Regions from separate parts of the Puerhibacterium sp. TATVAM-FAB25 genome, predicted to be linked through region 1. Evidence: riboswitches for the same ligand, from Rfam matches in the RefSeq annotation. Region 1 holds a riboswitch; each other region holds the start of a gene.
The links. Region 1 has a riboswitch for S-adenosylmethionine ahead of U5M74_RS12505 (hypothetical protein). Riboswitches for the same ligand answer to the same signal wherever they lie in the genome.
Positions count from the first base shown of each region.

Region 2: linked by a shared signal. The riboswitch ahead of U5M74_RS03585 (cobalamin-independent methionine synthase II family protein) and the one ahead of U5M74_RS12505 (hypothetical protein) in region 1 are both predicted to bind S-adenosylmethionine.
Region 3: linked by a shared signal. The riboswitch ahead of U5M74_RS15440 (acyl-CoA dehydrogenase family protein) and the one ahead of U5M74_RS12505 (hypothetical protein) in region 1 are both predicted to bind S-adenosylmethionine.

Region 1 covers NZ_JAXUAK010000013.1:74,319-79,778, forward strand. The annotation lists gene U5M74_RS12495 (alpha/beta fold hydrolase) at 1-955, opposite strand, end outside; gene U5M74_RS12500 (heme-degrading domain-containing protein) at 952-1,458, opposite strand; gene U5M74_RS12505 (hypothetical protein) at 1,540-1,845, opposite strand; SAM riboswitch class IV at 1,907-2,023, opposite strand; gene U5M74_RS12510 (very short patch repair endonuclease) at 2,140-2,514, opposite strand; gene dcm (DNA (cytosine-5-)-methyltransferase) at 2,577-4,334, opposite strand; gene U5M74_RS12520 (DUF262 domain-containing protein) at 4,482-5,460, shown strand, end outside.
Region 2 covers NZ_JAXUAK010000002.1:272,237-277,696, reverse strand. The annotation lists gene lepA (translation elongation factor 4) at 1-271, shown strand, start outside; gene hemW (radical SAM family heme chaperone HemW) at 271-1,554, shown strand; SAM riboswitch class I at 1,666-1,764, shown strand; gene U5M74_RS03585 (cobalamin-independent methionine synthase II family protein) at 1,774-2,991, shown strand; gene U5M74_RS03580 (DUF4870 domain-containing protein) at 3,101-3,673, opposite strand; gene U5M74_RS03575 (hypothetical protein) at 3,885-4,829, shown strand; gene U5M74_RS03570 (DUF3097 domain-containing protein) at 4,869-5,460, opposite strand, start outside.
Region 3 covers NZ_JAXUAK010000024.1:19,932-25,391, reverse strand. The annotation lists gene U5M74_RS15445 (MFS transporter) at 1-539, opposite strand, end outside; gene U5M74_RS15440 (acyl-CoA dehydrogenase family protein) at 536-1,828, opposite strand; SAM riboswitch class I at 1,937-2,028, opposite strand; gene U5M74_RS15435 (FAD-binding dehydrogenase) at 2,113-3,819, opposite strand; gene glgX (glycogen debranching protein GlgX) at 3,892-5,460, opposite strand, start outside.

The sequences.
Region 1 (5,460 bases):
CGAACATCGCCGGGTCGGGCGCCGGCATCGCGACCACCTCGTCGGTGTACTCGCCCTCGTGGCTCACGATCGCGATGAAGTGCGCCATGCCGGCACCGAACCCCTGGGCCATGTAGATCTCGTGGTTGCGGCGCATGGCTGCGGCCGCCAGGTCCCGGTCGGGCAGCACCGCGGGCAGCGGCGGCTCGTGCGCCACGAGCGTCGCCACGTCGTCGGGGTGCGCTGCCACCCACGCCAGGGCCTCGACGGCGCCGCCGCTCGAGGCGAAGACGTCGACCGGGCCGCCGCCCACCTCCTGCACCAGCCGGTGCAGGTCGTCCGCGCGCGTGTCCGGCGTCACCGGGTCGTCGCCGGTCAGCGTGCTGCGCTCGACGCCGCGGGGGTCGTAGGTGACCACCCGCCGGTCGTCGAAGTGGCCGGCGAGGGTGGTGAAGCCGGCGGCGCCCATCGGCGACCCGATGAGCACCAGGGTGCGCTCCGAGCTCGGCGCGGCCGGCTCGCGCACGTCGTAGGTCAGGACCGCACCGGGGACCTCGAGGGTGCGGGTGGTGGGCTCGGGCATCGTCGTCCTCCGTCGTCGGTTCGCTGCGGTCAGCAGGGAAGACGGCGGGTGGATGCCGAACTCATCGGCGGGCGCGGGCAGCGCGCGCAGCAGGCCGAGAACCTTCTCGGCCGGGACCTCGCACGGCCGCAGCACCGGGCCCGACGACGTCAACCACACGTTCGCGCCGAAGCTGTCGGCGCCGCCGAGCTGCTCGGCCTCCAGCGTCACGGTGCGGCCGTCGCCGCGCGCCACGCGGCTGACCGCCCAGGGCCGCCCCGCGATCTGGAACCGGGTCCAGCCCTCCGGCACGCGGGCGAGCAGGCGCCCCAGCTCCTCGGGCCCGACGTCGCCCGCCGCGGCGCCTACGCCCGCCGCGCCGGCCTCGCCCGCGTCCGCCACCGCCGTCGTCACCCCTTGAAGGCGTGCAGCGCCTCGACGACGAGCGCGTGGTCGTCCTGCTGCGCCAGCCCCGAGACGGTGACGACGCCGACGATGCCCACGCCCTCGACCCGGACCGGGAACGCGCCGCCGTGCGCCACGTACTCGGTGAACGGCAGGCCGTGCTTGTGGTTGAAGTCCTGGCCCTTGGCGCGCGCCCTGAGGCCCTGGAGGTACGACGACGTGCCGAACCGGTAGACGGTGCGGACCTTGCGCTCGACCCAGGTGTCGTTGTCGGGCGTGGTGCCCTCGCGCGCGGCGTGGAACACCTGCTGGGTGCCCTTGCGCACGTCGATCGTCACGGCGTGGTTGCGCTCGGCGGCGAGCTCGAACAGCAGGCAGCCGAGGCGCCAGGCGTCATCGTGCGTGAACCGCGGCAGCACCAGGTCGCGCTCCTCGGCCTCGACCTGGGCGATGGCCGTCGCGATGTCGGTCTCGTCGATGTCACCGGAGGTGTGCGCGCGGGTGGTCGTCATGGGTCCAGGGTGGCACGGGCGCCGGACGTTCGGCGGGTGACCGGCGGGCGCGCTGTCCGCGCTCGCCGGCCACTCGCCCGGTCACTCCGTGGCGGGCGGGCGACCGGGTCGGCGCACCATCCCCTGGCCGTCCTGCGCGAGCCGCGGCACGAGATGGAACCCGTCCGGAGTGTCCGGGTCGTACAGGACGACGGCGTTGAGCTCCCGCAGGTCGCGCAGCCAGGAGCTCAGCCGCAACCTGCCCACCGCGCCCGGGCCCTGCCCCGCCCGACGACGCGCCTCCATGCGCAACATCGTCGGGTGGTAGCCGTGCTGGTGCTCCGGTTTCACGTGCAACCAGGGCAGCAGGTCGTCGTCCGGGTGCGGCTCGGCGGAACGAGACGTCATGGGTGCCTCCCACGTCAGGAGGAGCCGTCGCCGAGGCTTGAACGAGCCGCCGGCGAGAGCTGCCTCGCACTTCCCGCGGCGGTTGCCGGCGGGCCGGTCTTCCTCCTGGGGCACCGTGCGCGAGGGGCGCGGTTGCCGGACCAGCACGCGGAGGGCGTATCGCTGATCGCTCGTGACCTGGACGCGGACGGTAGTGCAGGTCAAGGCGGTGACGCAAGGACGCTCAAGCGCGGCGAGGCAGCGCTGAAGGGCTGCTGGGATCGGGGAGGCGGCCCAGGAGGCGCGAGACGAGAGCTAGCCGACCGCGGCGACTGCTGCGACCACCTTCTCAGCGGCGGCGGCAGGGCTCTCGTGCTCCCACAAGCGGAGCACCTTCCAACCCATGGCTGACAGCACCCGATCGGTATCGCGATCGCGCACCTGATTCGCCGTCAGCTTCCTCGTCCACCAGTCGCTGTTGGCGCGAGGTCTGGTCCCGTGCTCCGGGCATCCGTGCCAGAAGCATCCGTCGACGAAGACAGCGATCCTCTTTCGCGTGAAAGCGATGTCGATCGTCCTGCGTCGCTGCCCTGGGACGGGGTAGGCCACGCGATATCGCAACCCACGGGCGTGAAGCTGCCGGCGTATCGCGAGCTCGGGCGCAGTGTCGCGGCGGCGAGCCGTACTCATCCGCCGCGACACGACAGCCGAGGACGGACCAGGGTGCGCTGGGACGAACTGCGGATTCAACGTCAGCTCGCAAGCGCCTCGACGTGCACGTCGGAGCCGCGGGCGGTCTCGGCAGCTGGCTCCAGGATCCTCATGAGATCGGGCTGATGGAACGTCGGCGTGCCGATCGACGGCGCGACCGTCTCATCCCAAACACGAGTCTGCGAGCACGCCTCATAGAGACCGGCCAACGCGGGGTCGTCCGGAAGTGCGGATCGGAAGTGGTGACCCATGAACTGGACGAGCGCGAACTTGACCGCACCGACGTGGACGGCGTTGCCGAACTGCTTGTAGAAGGCGCGGTCCCACTGCTCCGGCTTTCTGGATCCGTCGTGCCGCAACCGCGCCATGGCCTCATACACGCGGTCCGGGAATCCCTGGAGACGCCCGGCCTCGTACGGACTCAGCCGGCGCATGTCTGACCCGAGGATCGGCGTCTGCGTGATTGCCACGAGCGCAGGGGCGTACGTCGCCTTTTTTATCCGGATGCCGGAAGGGCGAAGCTGAATCAGACACTCGTCAAGAGAGCGCGCGTCGCCGGCTTGCCACTCGAGCTTCTTCCAACTGTTGTTGCCGAGAGCGAGGATCTCCTCGCGCGCGCCCGCCGCATCGATCTCGGTGGCGTAGTCGTCCAGGAACTTCACTGACTTCCTGACGAAATCCGCCTTCCACGGTTGCCCCATGGCCGCCGCTTCCGCGTACTGCGACGCTCGCCACGTCGGTTCTGCGACACGGAACCAGATCGGATGTCCAGGGAACGGCACGGCACCGTCCGGAAGGCCGTTGTTCACGACAGCAGCCAAGAGGTCGCGCCAGGGGGCCACCCACTCCTCGTCGGCGACCGCGAGGTCTCGGCCATCGACGTCGCAGAGACTCGCCAGGCGTGCGGCCGTCTCCGGGTCCGCTGAACGAAGCCACGCCTCGCTGATCGCCGCAGGCGCCTCGTCCCACAGCTTCGTCTCGGCGATGCGCCACGTCGTAGGATCCCAAGACCCGAAGTCGAACCCGGGAAACTCAGTTTCGTTCACCGCGAGGTCGCGACGGATCGCCATGATGTAGACGCGCTCACGAACCTGCGGCCCTCCGCCGAGATGGTTCGCGATCTTGTGCGGCGAGATCAGCGTCGGCTTGTCGCTCACGACATAGCCAACCCCACGGAGCGCTTCGACGATCGTCCTGAACGTCGAGTCCCTGTGCTTGGGGCCTACGAGGTTGCGCACGTTCTCGAGAAAGACGATCTTCGGGTGCTTCTCCGCCACGATCCGAAGAATGTTGTAGAAGAGCGTTCCGCGCGTCTCGTCGAGCACACCCTTCTGGTGACCAGACTTGCTGAACGCCTGACAGGGAAAACCGGCAGCGAGGACGTCGAAGTCAGGGATGTGCTTCAACGTTCCGCCACCGGCACGGCGAGCAGTCTCGGCGAGCTCCGCGATCGTCGACACGTCGTCCAGGGGCGGCACGTCGTCGTTGATGTCCCGGGTGAACGGAAAATCTTCGGCGACATCCGCGAGCCATGCGGTCTTGTACACAGCGCGCGCGTCGTCGTCCATCTCCGCGACGTAGACGCACTCACCGCCGAGCGCGCTGAGGGCGGCATGGAACCCGCCGATACCTGCGAAGAGATCGACGAACCTAAACGTGGACAAACCGACCCCCAGAGGTACGCACCGAGGACGCGATGATACGTCCGGGTGACGGGCAGAGCTAGTCCGTGATCCACAGCGTCGCGCGTCGCCGGCCGGGCTCGCGGCCAGCGCGCCGGAGGTCTGGCGCTCCGTCATGCAAACCCCGGACCGCGACGTCCTGAACGGCGGAAAGTTCACCCTCTCGCCGCCTCGGCGCCGCGACACGATGCGAGTCGCTCGCGGCGGGCGATGTGTACTGTTTCCAGCACTATGCGGCACGCGGCTGAGCAAGGGGGACTGCTGGTGGAGTACGCCAGCGCCACCTCCAAGTCTGCAGCGGTGGCAAGGATGTACCTGCTTGCCGGCATCCCTGCCGAGCCCCTTGGTCCTGGGAGCAAGGAGAAGCGCTCCGCGCTCGAGGCACTCGGCTCCGCTGTAGGACTCGATCTCCGCGAGACCCGGACCAAGCACCGTTGCGCAGAGGAGATTGCCCACGCCGTCGACGTCGCCTGGGACGACCGCTGCAGGTCGACCGGAGACACGATCACGCTCGAGGGGATGAACCGCCTCGTCGATGCGGTGGCTCTCGCGCGGCTTCGAGCCGTATCGGCGGACGAGTCCGCCAGCCTCGTAGAACGACTTCTTGCCTCTCGAACACCGGATCCCTACCAGGGATCGCAACCGCACGACAAGGAACCCTTCATGCCGCAGGACGCCACCGAGCTCGAGCAGAACATCGCTGACTACCTCGCGCGGCTCAGCGAGCCAGGGCCGGTGCCCGAGGACTTCGACGAGCCCCACGAGAGGTTCGCAGCCGAGGACGTCCGCTTCGACGACGGCTCATGGCGCCAGCGTCTCGCCGATGTCCAGGCGTGGCTTCATTTGCCGTCCCCGCTCGACGAGACGTCACCTGCAGCGTTCGACGCGAGCCTCAGCGGCGCACTTGGCCTTGAAGTCTCCGCCATGCCGGAGGATCTCCTCGACTCCCTCGCCCAGCGGCTCGACCGCGCTCTGGCACTCCGCGAAGAGTTCGCGGCTGCGATGGAGCGGACCGTCGAAGGCACGGAGACTCTCACGAGCGCTTCCCTGAAGTGGTCCGACGCCTGGGAGGACGCGGCGGAGGACGACGGTGTCGAGCAGAGTGGCCAGATTGACGCCACGGCAGAGACATGGCCGATCCAGGACTTTGTGCAGCGTGCGCGCTACGGCCAGCTCAACCTCAGCCCCTCCTACCAGCGTGCTGACGTCTGGCCGACCGGGGATTCTCAGCGGCTCATCGAGT
Region 2 (5,460 bases), on a different contig from region 1:
CATCCCGCGCCAGCAGTTCGAGGTGCCGATCCAGGCCGCCGTCGGCGCCCGGGTCATCGCCCGCGAGACCATCCGCGCCATGCGCAAGGACGTGCTCGCCAAGTGCTACGGCGGCGACATCTCCCGCAAGCGCAAGCTGCTCGAGAAGCAGAAGGAGGGCAAGAAGCGCATGAAGACCATCGGGTCCGTCGAGGTCCCGAAGGACGCCTTCATCGCGGCCCTCTCCAGCGACTCGGGCGGCGCCAAGGACGCCAAGGACAAGAAGAAGTAGTGCCTGCGCTGCCCGACGGAGTCCCCGTCCCGGCCGACGGCGCCCTGCCGGCCTGGGCGGCGGACGCCCCGGACGCACCCCGCACGGGGGCGTTCGGCGTCTACGTGCACGTGCCGTTCTGCACGGTGCGGTGCGGCTACTGCGACTTCAACACCTACACCTCCGCCGAGCTCGGCGGGGGCGCCTCCCAGGTCGCGTACGCGACGACGGCGCTGCGCGAGGTGGAGCTGGCGCGCAAGGTCCTCGCCGACGCCGCGGTGACGCCGCGCCCGGCGAGCACGGTGTTCTTCGGCGGCGGCACGCCCACCTCGCTGCCCGCGACCGACCTGGTGCGGGTCCTGGACGGCGTGCGCGACGCCTGGGGGCTGGCCGACGGCGCCGAGGTGACCACCGAGGCCAACCCGGACTCGGTGACGCCGGGGTCGCTGCGTGCGCTGGCCGACGGCGGGTTCACCCGCGTGTCGTTCGGCATGCAGTCGGCGGTGCGGCACGTGCTGGCCACCCTGGAGCGCACGCACGACCCGCGGCGCGTGCCCGACGCCGTGCGCTGGGCGCGCGACGCCGGCCTGGAGGTCTCGCTGGACCTCATCTACGGCACCCCGGGGGAGTCGCTCGCCGACTGGCGCGCGTCCCTCGAGGCGGTGCTCGCCACCGGCGTCGACCACGTCTCGGCGTACGCCCTCGTGGTCGAGCCGGGCACGAAGATGGCGGCGCAGGTGCGCCGCGGCGAGCTGACCCTGCCCGACGAGGACGACCAGGCCGCCAAGTACGAGCTGGCCGACGAGCTGCTCGCCGCCGCCGGGTTCGAGTGGTACGAGGTGAGCAACTGGGCCCGCGGCGCGGGGCGCGCCTGCCGCCACAACCTCGCCTACTGGCGCGGGGACGACTGGTGGGGGATCGGGCCGGGGGCGCACTCGTACGTGGCCGCGGGGACGGCCGGCTCGGCCGCCGGGACCGCGGCGCCGGACGCCGGCGCCGGCGTGCGCTGGTGGAACGTCAAGCACCCGCGGCGCTACGCCGCGATGCTGGAGGCCGGCGGTTCCCCGGGGGCCGGGCGCGAGCTGCTCACCGGTGGCGAGGCGGCGCTGGAGCGGGTGCTGCTCGGCGTCCGCCTGCGCGAGGGCCTCGAACTGCGCGTGCTGTCCGACGGCGGCCGTCGCGCGGTCGCGGGCCTGGTGGCGCGCGGTCTGCTCGACGGCGTCGCGGCCGTCCGGGGCCGGGCGGTGCTGACGCTGCGCGGCCGGCTGCTGGCCGACGCGGTCGTGCGCGAGCTCACCGACTAGGCCCCGGCCCGGGCCGGGCCGGGGCACGACGGCGGTGCGCCGCGCCCCCGTCGGGGACCCGCCGCCGTGAGGAACCGCCGTCCGGCGCCCCGGCGTGGTCAGATAGGGCCGACCCCATCCAGAGCGGCCGAGAGACCTGGCTCGACGACGCCGCAGCAACCCGGTGGGCCCCCGGGCCACCCTCGGTGCTACCGCCAGGACCGATGGAAAGGACCCGGCATGCTCCGCAGCACCGACCGCATCCTCACGACCCACGTGGGCTCCCTGCCCCGCAGCCCCGAGCTGCTCGAGGCCAACGCCGCCCGCGCGGACGGCGCGCTCGCCCCCGAGCAGCACCGCAAGGCCCTGCGCGACGCCGTCGCCGGCGTCGTGCGCCGCCAGGTGCAGGCCGGGATCGACGTCGTCAACGACGGCGAGTACGGGCACGCCAGCACGCAGTCGATCGACTACGGCGCCTGGTGGACCTACTCCTTCGACCGCACCGGCGGCCTGGAGCTCGTCGACGACCCGGACCTCGACGCCCCGAAGCGGTCGCAGCCCGGTGCGGTCGAGCTGACCAGCTTCCTGGACCGGCGCGACCTCGCCGCGTTCGCCGAGGCGTACACCGACCCGCGCTCGGGCATCCACCTGGCCGACCCCGACCTGCCGCCGCCGGCGTTCCCCACGGCCACCGGCCCGCTGCGGTACGTCGGGCAGGACGACGTCGCCGCCGACGTCGACAACCTCGTCCGCGCGGTGCGCGACGCCGGCGCCGCCGAGGGCTTCGTCGCGGCGCTGTCGCCGGGCTCGGCCGCGCGCATCTCGAACCGGCACTACGGCAGCGAGGAGGAGTTCCTCTACGCCTGGGCCGACGTGCTGCGCGAGGAGTACACCGCGATCCTCGACGCCGGGCTGGTGCTGCAGATCGACGACCCGTCGCTCGCCGAGTCGTGGGACCAGGTCAACCCCGAGCCGGCCGTCGAGGACTACCAGCGCTGGCTGCAGGTGCGCGTCGAGGCGCTCAACCACGCGCTGCGCGGGCTGCCCGCCGACCGCGTGCGGCTGCACGTGTGCTGGGGCTCCTGGCACGGCCCGCACACCACCGACCTCGGGTTCGAGCACATCGTCGACCAGGTGCTCCAGGTGGACGCCGGCGCGTACAGCTTCGAGGCCGGCAACGTGCGGCACGAGCACGAGTGGCGCGTCTGGGAGGACCGCACGCTCCCGGAGGGCAAGGTCATCCTGCCGGGCGTGGTGTCGCACGCGACCAACGTCGTGGAGCACCCGGAGCTGGTGGCCGACCGCATCGAGCGCTTCGCCCGCCTGGTGGGCCGCGAGAACGTCGTCGCCTCCACCGACTGCGGCCTCGGCGGGCGCGTGCACCCGCAGATCGCCTGGGCCAAGCTCGAGACGCTCGCGCGCGGCGCCGAGATCGCCTCGCGCCGCCTGTGGGGCTGACCGCCCGCCGGCAGGTCCGACGACGAGGCTGACGGACGAGGGCCCCGACCGCGCACGCGGTCGGGGCCCTCGTCGGTGCGGCACCCCGCCGGGCGGCGGGCCGCGGTGCTCAGCGGATGACGCGGATGTTCACCGGGTAGCGGTACGGCTCGGACCGCGAGGCCACCACCGAGGCGAGGATCGAGAAGATCACCGAGCAGACCCAGACGCCAGCAAATGTGAGTGCCCCAATGAAGAACAGTGGGATGAGGAGCACGCTGGCGACGTAGCCGATCGCCAGGGTGATCTGGAAGTTCACCGCCTCCTTGCCGTGCTGGTCGACGAACCGGCTGCGCTCGCGGAACACGAGCCAGATCACCAGCGGCACGAGGAACGACAGGAAGGCGCCGCCGAGGTGGGCCAGGATCGCCCAGGTCTTCTCGTCACCCTGCGTCATGGGGCGCGGTCCGTAGCCGGAGTAGGGCTGCTGCGGCGTGGGCTGGCCGTACCCCTGCTGGCCGTACCCCTGCTGGCCGTACCCCTGCTGGCCGTAGGGCGACCCGTACGGCGGCTGCTGGCCGTAGGGCCCGCCGGCGGGCGGCGGCTGCGGGCTCCCGTACGGCGGCTGCGGCGCCCCGGGACCCGGCTGCGCGGGCTGCTCGGGACCGCCCGGCGGCACGGGGCGGTCTGACGGCTCGGACACGATGCCTCCTGGGGACGTCGGTGGGCGCGCGGACCGGTCCTCCCGACCGACCCCGCACGCCCAACGTACCGCCGTGGGGCCCCGTCGCGCAGAGCCGCGCCGCAGGTCAGCGCGGCGGTCGTGGGCAGGCCGGGCGGCAGGGTGGCACGGGCCGCCGCGGCGCGCGAGAGTGGCCGCAAGGGGGCCGCGACCGCACCGCGAGGGGATCACGATGAGCGAGAGCACCGGCGGCGTCCCGCCGCAGGACCCGTCCCGGCCCGAGCCGCCGCGGCCCGGCGAGCCGCCGCCCCCGGGCGCCCCGCAGCAGCCGGCCACCGGGCAGCCCGGGTACGGCCCGCCGCCCGGGTACGGCCCGCCGGACCAGCCGCGGTACGGGCAGTACGGCGTGCCCGCCGCGTCCCCGGTCCCGCCGGGCGCCGGCCCCAGCGGGTACGGCGGGTACGGCGGGTACGGCGACCGCTTCAACGGCGGGCCGGTCTCCGCCGGCACGGGGTACTCCTGGGCGTGGTCGGCGTTCGGCCGCAGCGCCGGCTGGTGGCTCCTGGCGACGCTGCTCGTCGGCGTCCTGGCCGCCGTCGTCCAGACGCTCACCAACGTCCAGCTCCGCGAGAGCGTCTCCGCGGTGCGCGACGCCGACCCCGAGGAGCTGCGGACGGCCGCCGCCGCCGCGATGACGTTCGGTGACGTGCTTGTCTCCGCCGTCGGGCAGATCGTCGCCTTCGTCCTGTACGCGCTGCTCGTCCAGGGGGCCGTGGTCGCCGCCCGACAGGGGCGGGTGCGCCTCGGCGACTTCTTCCGCCTCCGCAACGCGGGCAACGTGGTGCTGCTGGCGATCCTGCTGGGCCTGGTCAACCTCGTGCTCGGGCTGCTCCCGCTCCTCGGGGGGATCCTCGTGCTCGTGGCGGCGGTCCTGCTGTACTACTCGCTCTACTTCGTCGTCGACCAGGGCGCCGACGCCGTGGCGGCGATGCGCTCCAGCGTGCGGCAGGTGACGGGCAACCTCGGGGTGACGCTGCTGGCCGCGCTGCTCGGCGCCGTCACGGTCGTCGTCGGCGCGCTGCTCCTGGGCGTGGGGCTGCTCGTCGCCGTGCCGGTCGCGGTGCTGCTCGGCGCGTACGTGCACACGCGGCTCAACGGCCGCCGGGTGGCCGTGTGACCGGGCGCCGGACCGGGTGTCGGACCGGGTGCCGTACCGTCAGGCCGTGACGAAGTCGATGAGCTCCTCGACCCGCCCCAGCAGGGCCGGGTCGAGGTCGCGGTAGTCGCGCACGCTGCGCAGGATGCGCTGCCAGGCGCGCGCGACGTCGGCCTGCTCGGCGGCGGGCCAGCCCAGCTCGCGCAGGACGCCGCGCTTCCACTCGGTGCCCCGCTCGATCACCGGCCAGCGCTCCAGCCCCAGGCGCTCCGCCTTCACCGCCTGCCACACGTCGACGTACGGGTGCCCGAGCACCAGCACGGTGCCGGCCGGCACGGTGCGCAGCGCCACGTCCGCGAGCCGCTGCTCCTTCGAGCCGGGCACCAGGTGGTCCACCAGCACGCCGACCCGGCGCTCGCGGGTCGGGCCGAACTCGGCGAGCGCCTCGGCGAGGTTGTCCACGCCGTCGAGCATCTCGACGACCACGCCCTCCACGCGCAGGTCGTCGCCCCAGACCTTCTCGACGAGCTCGGCGTCGTGCTTGCCCTCGACCCAGATGCGCGAGCCGCGCGCCACGCGGGCCCGCTGGCCCTGCACGGCCACAGAGCCGGACGCCGTGCGGCCCGGCGCGACGGGCGCACGGGACGTGACC
Region 3 (5,460 bases), on a different contig from region 1:
GCGGCCGACCCCACCTGCGTGAACGAGCCGAAGAAGCCGCGGTGGCGGGCGGGCGCGTGCTCGACGCTCAGCAGGGCCGACCCGCCCCACTCCGCGCCGGCCGACAGGCCCTGCAGCACGCGCAGGGTCACCAGCCCGGCGACGGCCCACCAGCCCACCTGCGCGAACGTCGGCAGCAGCCCGATGAGCGTGGACGCGACGCCCATGAGCAGCAGCGACGCCACGAGCAGGGACTTGCGGCCCACCCGGTCGCCCAGGTGCCCGGCGACGACGCCGCCGAGGGGGCGCACGACGACGCCGACCGCGAGCGTGGCGAACGACGCGATGGTGCCCGCCAGGGGCGAGGCGTCGGGGAAGAACTGGCCGTTGAAGACCAGGGCGGCGGCCGTGCCGTAGAGGTAGTAGTCGTACCACTCGATGGTGGTGCCGACGAAGGCGCTCGCCAGCACGCGGCGCTTGCCGGCCCAGGGGCGCGCGCCCCCGGCGGACGGCGCGGCGGGAGCGCTCGGGGTGGTCGGGGTCGTGGGTGCGGTGGTCATCGCGCGGCCTCCTTCGGGGCGCGGGCGGGCGCGTCGCCGATGGCGTCGAGGCCCTCGGGCAGCGTCCCGTTGATCCAGTGGTCGCCCAGCGCGCGGGCGCGGAAGGCGATCGGGTTGTGGGTGGCGACGGTCTGGGCGTTGCGCCAGTGCCGGTCCAGCCCCTTGGCGGTGGACGTGGCCGAGGCCCCGACCGTGAGGAAGAGGTCCTGGGCCGCCCCGACGGCGAGCTCCGGGACGGTGACCTGCGCGTGCTCGACGGCGATCTCCCCGTCGTGCAGCGCGGCCGGGGTCGGCCCGTCGAAGCCGGGGCGGTCGGCGCCGGCGCGGGCGGCGGCGGCCAGGCCGGCGTCGAGCGCCCGCGCCGCGTGCAGCACCACGGCCTCGGCGGCGTACGCCTTCGCGGCGATGCGCCCGGTCGCCTCCTGGATGAGCGGGTCCTGCGCGAACGGCAGGCCCAGCCCGGTGTTGAACGTGCGGCGCCGCGAGGCCACCGTGGCGGCCGCGTCCCGGCGCGCGGCCTGCGCGATGCCGGCCAGCACGGCGAGCAGCACGAGCTGGAAGAACGCCGCCTCGTGCACGGCCTCGGGCGAGCCGGCCACGCGGTCGAGCAGCGCGTCGTCGGGCACCGGGACGGCCGCGAACCGCGCCGTGCCGGTGCCGGTGAGGCGCTGGCCGAAGCCGTCCCAGTCGTCGAGCACGGTGACGCCGGGGGCGTCGGTGGCCACGACGGCGAACCGGCGCCCGTCCTGGCCGTCCAGCGCGGCCGAGACGCGGGTGTAGTCGGCGAAGATCGTGCCGGTCGTGTAGTACTTCTCGCCGTCGAGCACCCAGCCGTCCGCCGTGCGGCGCAGCGTGGTGCTCAGCGTGCCGAGGCGGTTGCCCCCCTTCTCGGTGGAGGCGTTGCCGACGGTGCGCCCGGCCAGCACCCGCGGGTACCAGACGGACCGCAGGTGCTCGGGCTGGAACCGCAGCGACTCCACGAAGCCGAGGTGCGAGCGGTACAGGTGGGCCACGTTCGAGTCGGCGGCGGCGAGCTCGACCAGCAGCCGCGCGACGGTCTCCACGCTCGCGCCCGGCCCGCCGTGCTCGGCCGGCACGCGCAGCGTGCCGAAGCCCGCCTCGTCGAGCAGGCGCACCTGCTCGAACGGCAGGACACGCTCCTGGTCGCGGCGCAGGGCGCCCTCGGCGACCTCGTCGAACAGCGGCCGGAACACCCGACACAGCGCGTCGTGGTCGGCGGGCAGCCGCGGGGGCGCGGCGGTGCGGACGGCGGACGGCGCTGCGGTCATCGGGGCGGTCCCTTCTCCTCGTCCGAGGAGCCCCGGGCCCGCGGGCCGGACGGCAGCACGGACCGCCGTCCGGCGCACGGGGTGCGCGAGACCGACGCGGATCCGGGATCTCCATCGGTCCTGGCGGTAGCACCTACTCGGGAACCCGAGGGTTGCTGCGGCGTCGACGAGCCAGGTCTCTCGGCCGCTCTGGATGGTTGCGAGAGGGAACGTACCCGAACATCCCGTGAAGTGGAACAGTGCTTCTCACTCAGTGGGACGTCCAGCCTGGTGGGCGGGCAGGCTCAGAGCGCGGCGGCCAGCGCCCGCCCGGTCACCCGCCCGGTGTGCAGGCAGCCCCCGAGGAACGTGCCCTCCAGCGCGCGGTGGCCGTGCGCGCCGCCGCCGCCGAAGCCGGCGGCCTCGCCGACGGCCCACAGCCCGTCGAGCGTCGAGCCGTCGCGGCGCAGCACGCGGCCGGCGGGGTCGCACCACAGGCCGCCGAGCGTCTTGCGCGTGAGCACCGACAGGCGCACCGCCAGCAGCGGGCCGTCCTTCGGGTCGGTGAGCCGCCGCGGCGGCGCGACGCGCATGCGCCGGTCCACCAGGTAGCGCCGGGCGGCGGCGGTGGCCACCACCTGCGGGTCCTTGCCGAGCCCGGAGGCCACCTGGGCGTCGCGCAGCTCGACCGCGGCCGCGAGGTCGCCCGCGTCGACGTGGCCGGCCGAGCCCGGCGTCGCCTCCGTCAGGGCGTTCATCCGCGCGGCCAGCTCGGCGGGCGTGGCGGCCCAGAGGAACTCGGGGGACTCCTTCGCGAAGCGCGCCACGGGCCCGACGGCGCCCGGCAGCACGCGCTGGGCGAGCAGCCGCACGTCCTTGCCGGTGAGGTCGGGGTTCTGCTCCGAACCGGACAGCGCGAGCTCGGTGTCCAGGATGGTGGAGTTCAGCACGAACCAGGAGTGGTCGTGCCCGTGCCGGGTGACGTGCTGCAGCGCGCCGAGCGCGTCGAAGCCGGGGAACAGCGGCGCGGGCAGGCGCCGGCCCTCGGCGTCCAGCCACAGCGACGAGGGCCCCGCCAGGATGCGGATGCCGTGGTGGGACCAGACGGGGGAGTGGTTGGCGATGCCCTCCGGGTAGTGCCACATGCGGTTCTCGTGCACCAGGGCGGCGCCGGCGGCGCCCGCGGCGGTGAGCATCAGCCCGTCGGTGGAGTCGGGGACGCCGGAGAGCATGCGCCGCGGCAGCCGCCCGTGGGTGAGGTCCCACCGGGCGCGCGCGAGGTCGTGGTTCGCGCCGATGCCGCCGGAGGCGACGACGACGGCCTGGGCACCGACCTCCACCTCGCCCACGACGTCGCGCGACGAGGGCCGCCCGCGGCCGCCGAACGGCGCGCCGGCCGGCGTGGGGTCGTCGGCCAGCACCTGCGCCCGCACCCCGGTGACCCGGCCGTCGGCGATCACGAGGTCGGTGACGCGGTGGCGGAAGCGCACCTCGAGCAGCCCGGCGTCGCGCGCCTCGCGGGCCGCCGCGACGAACGGCGCGAGGACGGCGGGGCCGGTGCCCCAGGTGACGTGGAAGCGGGGCACGGTGTTGCCGTGGCCGCCGGCGGGGTAGCCGCCGCGCTCCGCCCACTGCACCAGGGGGAACCACCGCACGCCGAGCCCGTGCAGCCACGAGCGCATGCCGCCTGCGGCGAACTCCACGAACTGCCGGGCCCAGGCGTAGCCGTGCCGGTCGGGGCCCTCGCCCCGGTCGGCGCCGTCGGCGAACGCCGCGGCCCCGAGCCAGTCGCTCCACGCCAGCTCGGCGGAGTCGCGCACCCCGAGGCGGCGCTGCTCCGGAGAGCCGACCAGGAACAGGCCGCCGAACGACCACCAGGCCTGCCCGCCGAGGCTCGCGGCCGGCTCCTGGTCGAGCACGACGACGCGGCGGCCGGCCGCGGCCAGCTCGGTGGCGGTGACGAGCCCGGCCAGGCCCGCCCCGATGACGACGACGTCGGCGTCCGTGGACATGCGCCCGAGCGTAGCGCCGGGGGTGCTTGCCGGGTGCGGGGGCGCCGGGCCGCGGCTCAGCGCCCGCGGGGCTCAGCCGCGCGCCGCGAGGAAGACCTGCAGGCTGAGCGCCTCCAGGGTGGTGGCGCCGTCGTGGGCCGGGTCGGGGTCGTCCGCGGGGCGCTGCGGCGTGGGCCACGCCGAGCTCCACGCCAGGCGCCACGGCCGGGCGCCGTCGAGCACGGGCGGCAGCGTCACCACCGCGTCCTCGAGCCGGCCGTTGAGCACGAGCAGCACGTCGGCGTCGCCGGCGCCGGGGCCCGGGCGCAGCATCTGCACCACGCGCCGGCCCGCCTCCTCCCACGCCGTGCGGTCCATCGGGTCCCCGGACTCGCGGAACCACAGGAGGTCGGGCCGCGTCTCGCCGGGGCGCGGGGTGCCGAGGTAGAACGAGTCGGCGCGCAGCGCCGGGTGCTCGCGCCGCAGCCGCAGCAGCGCCGACGTCGTGGCCAGCAGGTCCCGGTCGGCCTCCCCGAGGTCCCAGTCCACCCACGACGTCTCGTCGTCCAGCGCATAGGCGTTGTTGTTGCCGCGCTGGGTGCGGCCCGTCTCGTCGCCGGCCGTGAGCATGGGCGTGCCGGCGGCCAGCAGGAGGGTGGCGAGCAGGTTGCGCTGCGAGCGTCGGCGCAGCGGCACGACGGCGTGCCACGGCTCGGTGGCGGCGTCGAGGTCGCCCTCGGGCGCGTGGCCCTCCACGCCGTGGTTCCACGACCGGTTGTCGTCGGTGCCGTCACGGTTGTCCTCGCCGTTGGCCCAGTTGTCCTTGCGGTCGTAGGCCACCAGGTCGGCCAGGGTGAACCCGTCGTGCGCGGTCACGTAGTTCACGCTGGCCACCGGGCCGCGCACCAGGGGCGGGTCGGAGCGGCCGAAGAGGTCCGCCGACCCGGCCAGGCGGGTGCCGAGCTCGCGGACGCTGACCATCGGCTGGCCGCGAGAGCCCGCGGCCGCCGAGGCGAGCCAGAAGTCGCGCGCCGCGTCACGGAACCGGTCGTTCCACTCCGCCATCGGCGGCGGGAACTGCCCGGTGCGCCACCCGCCGGGGCCCACGTCCCACGGCTCGGCGATCAGCTTCAGCCCGCTGAGCACCGGGTCCGTCTGCAGCCCGACGAGGAACGGGTGGTCGGGGTCGAACCCGTAGGTGCCGCGCCCCAGCGTCACCGCCAGGTCGAAGCGGAAGCCGTCGACGCCCACCGCCTGGGCCCAGTAGCGCAGCGAGTCGAGCGCCGTCTGCACCACCCGCACCCGGCGGAAGTCGAGCGAGTTGCCCGTGCCGGTGACGTCGGCCAGCTTGGCGGGGGAGGCGCCGTCGTGCAGGTAGTAGGCCGCGTTGTCGAGGCCGCGCCAGCTCACGTGGAGCTGGTCGTCGCCGCCCTCGCAGGTGTGGTTGTAGACGACGTCGAGGATCACCTCGATGCCGGACTGGTGCAGCAGGTGCACCATGCCGCGGACCTCGTCGAGCACGGCGGCGGGGCCGGCCTCGCGCGCGGCGCGGGTCGCGTACCGCGGCTCGGGCGCGAAGAAGCCGAGGGTCGAGTAGCCCCAGTAGTTGCGCAGCCCGTGGGCCACCAGGCGCGGCTCCGACGCCGAGGCGTGGATCGGCAG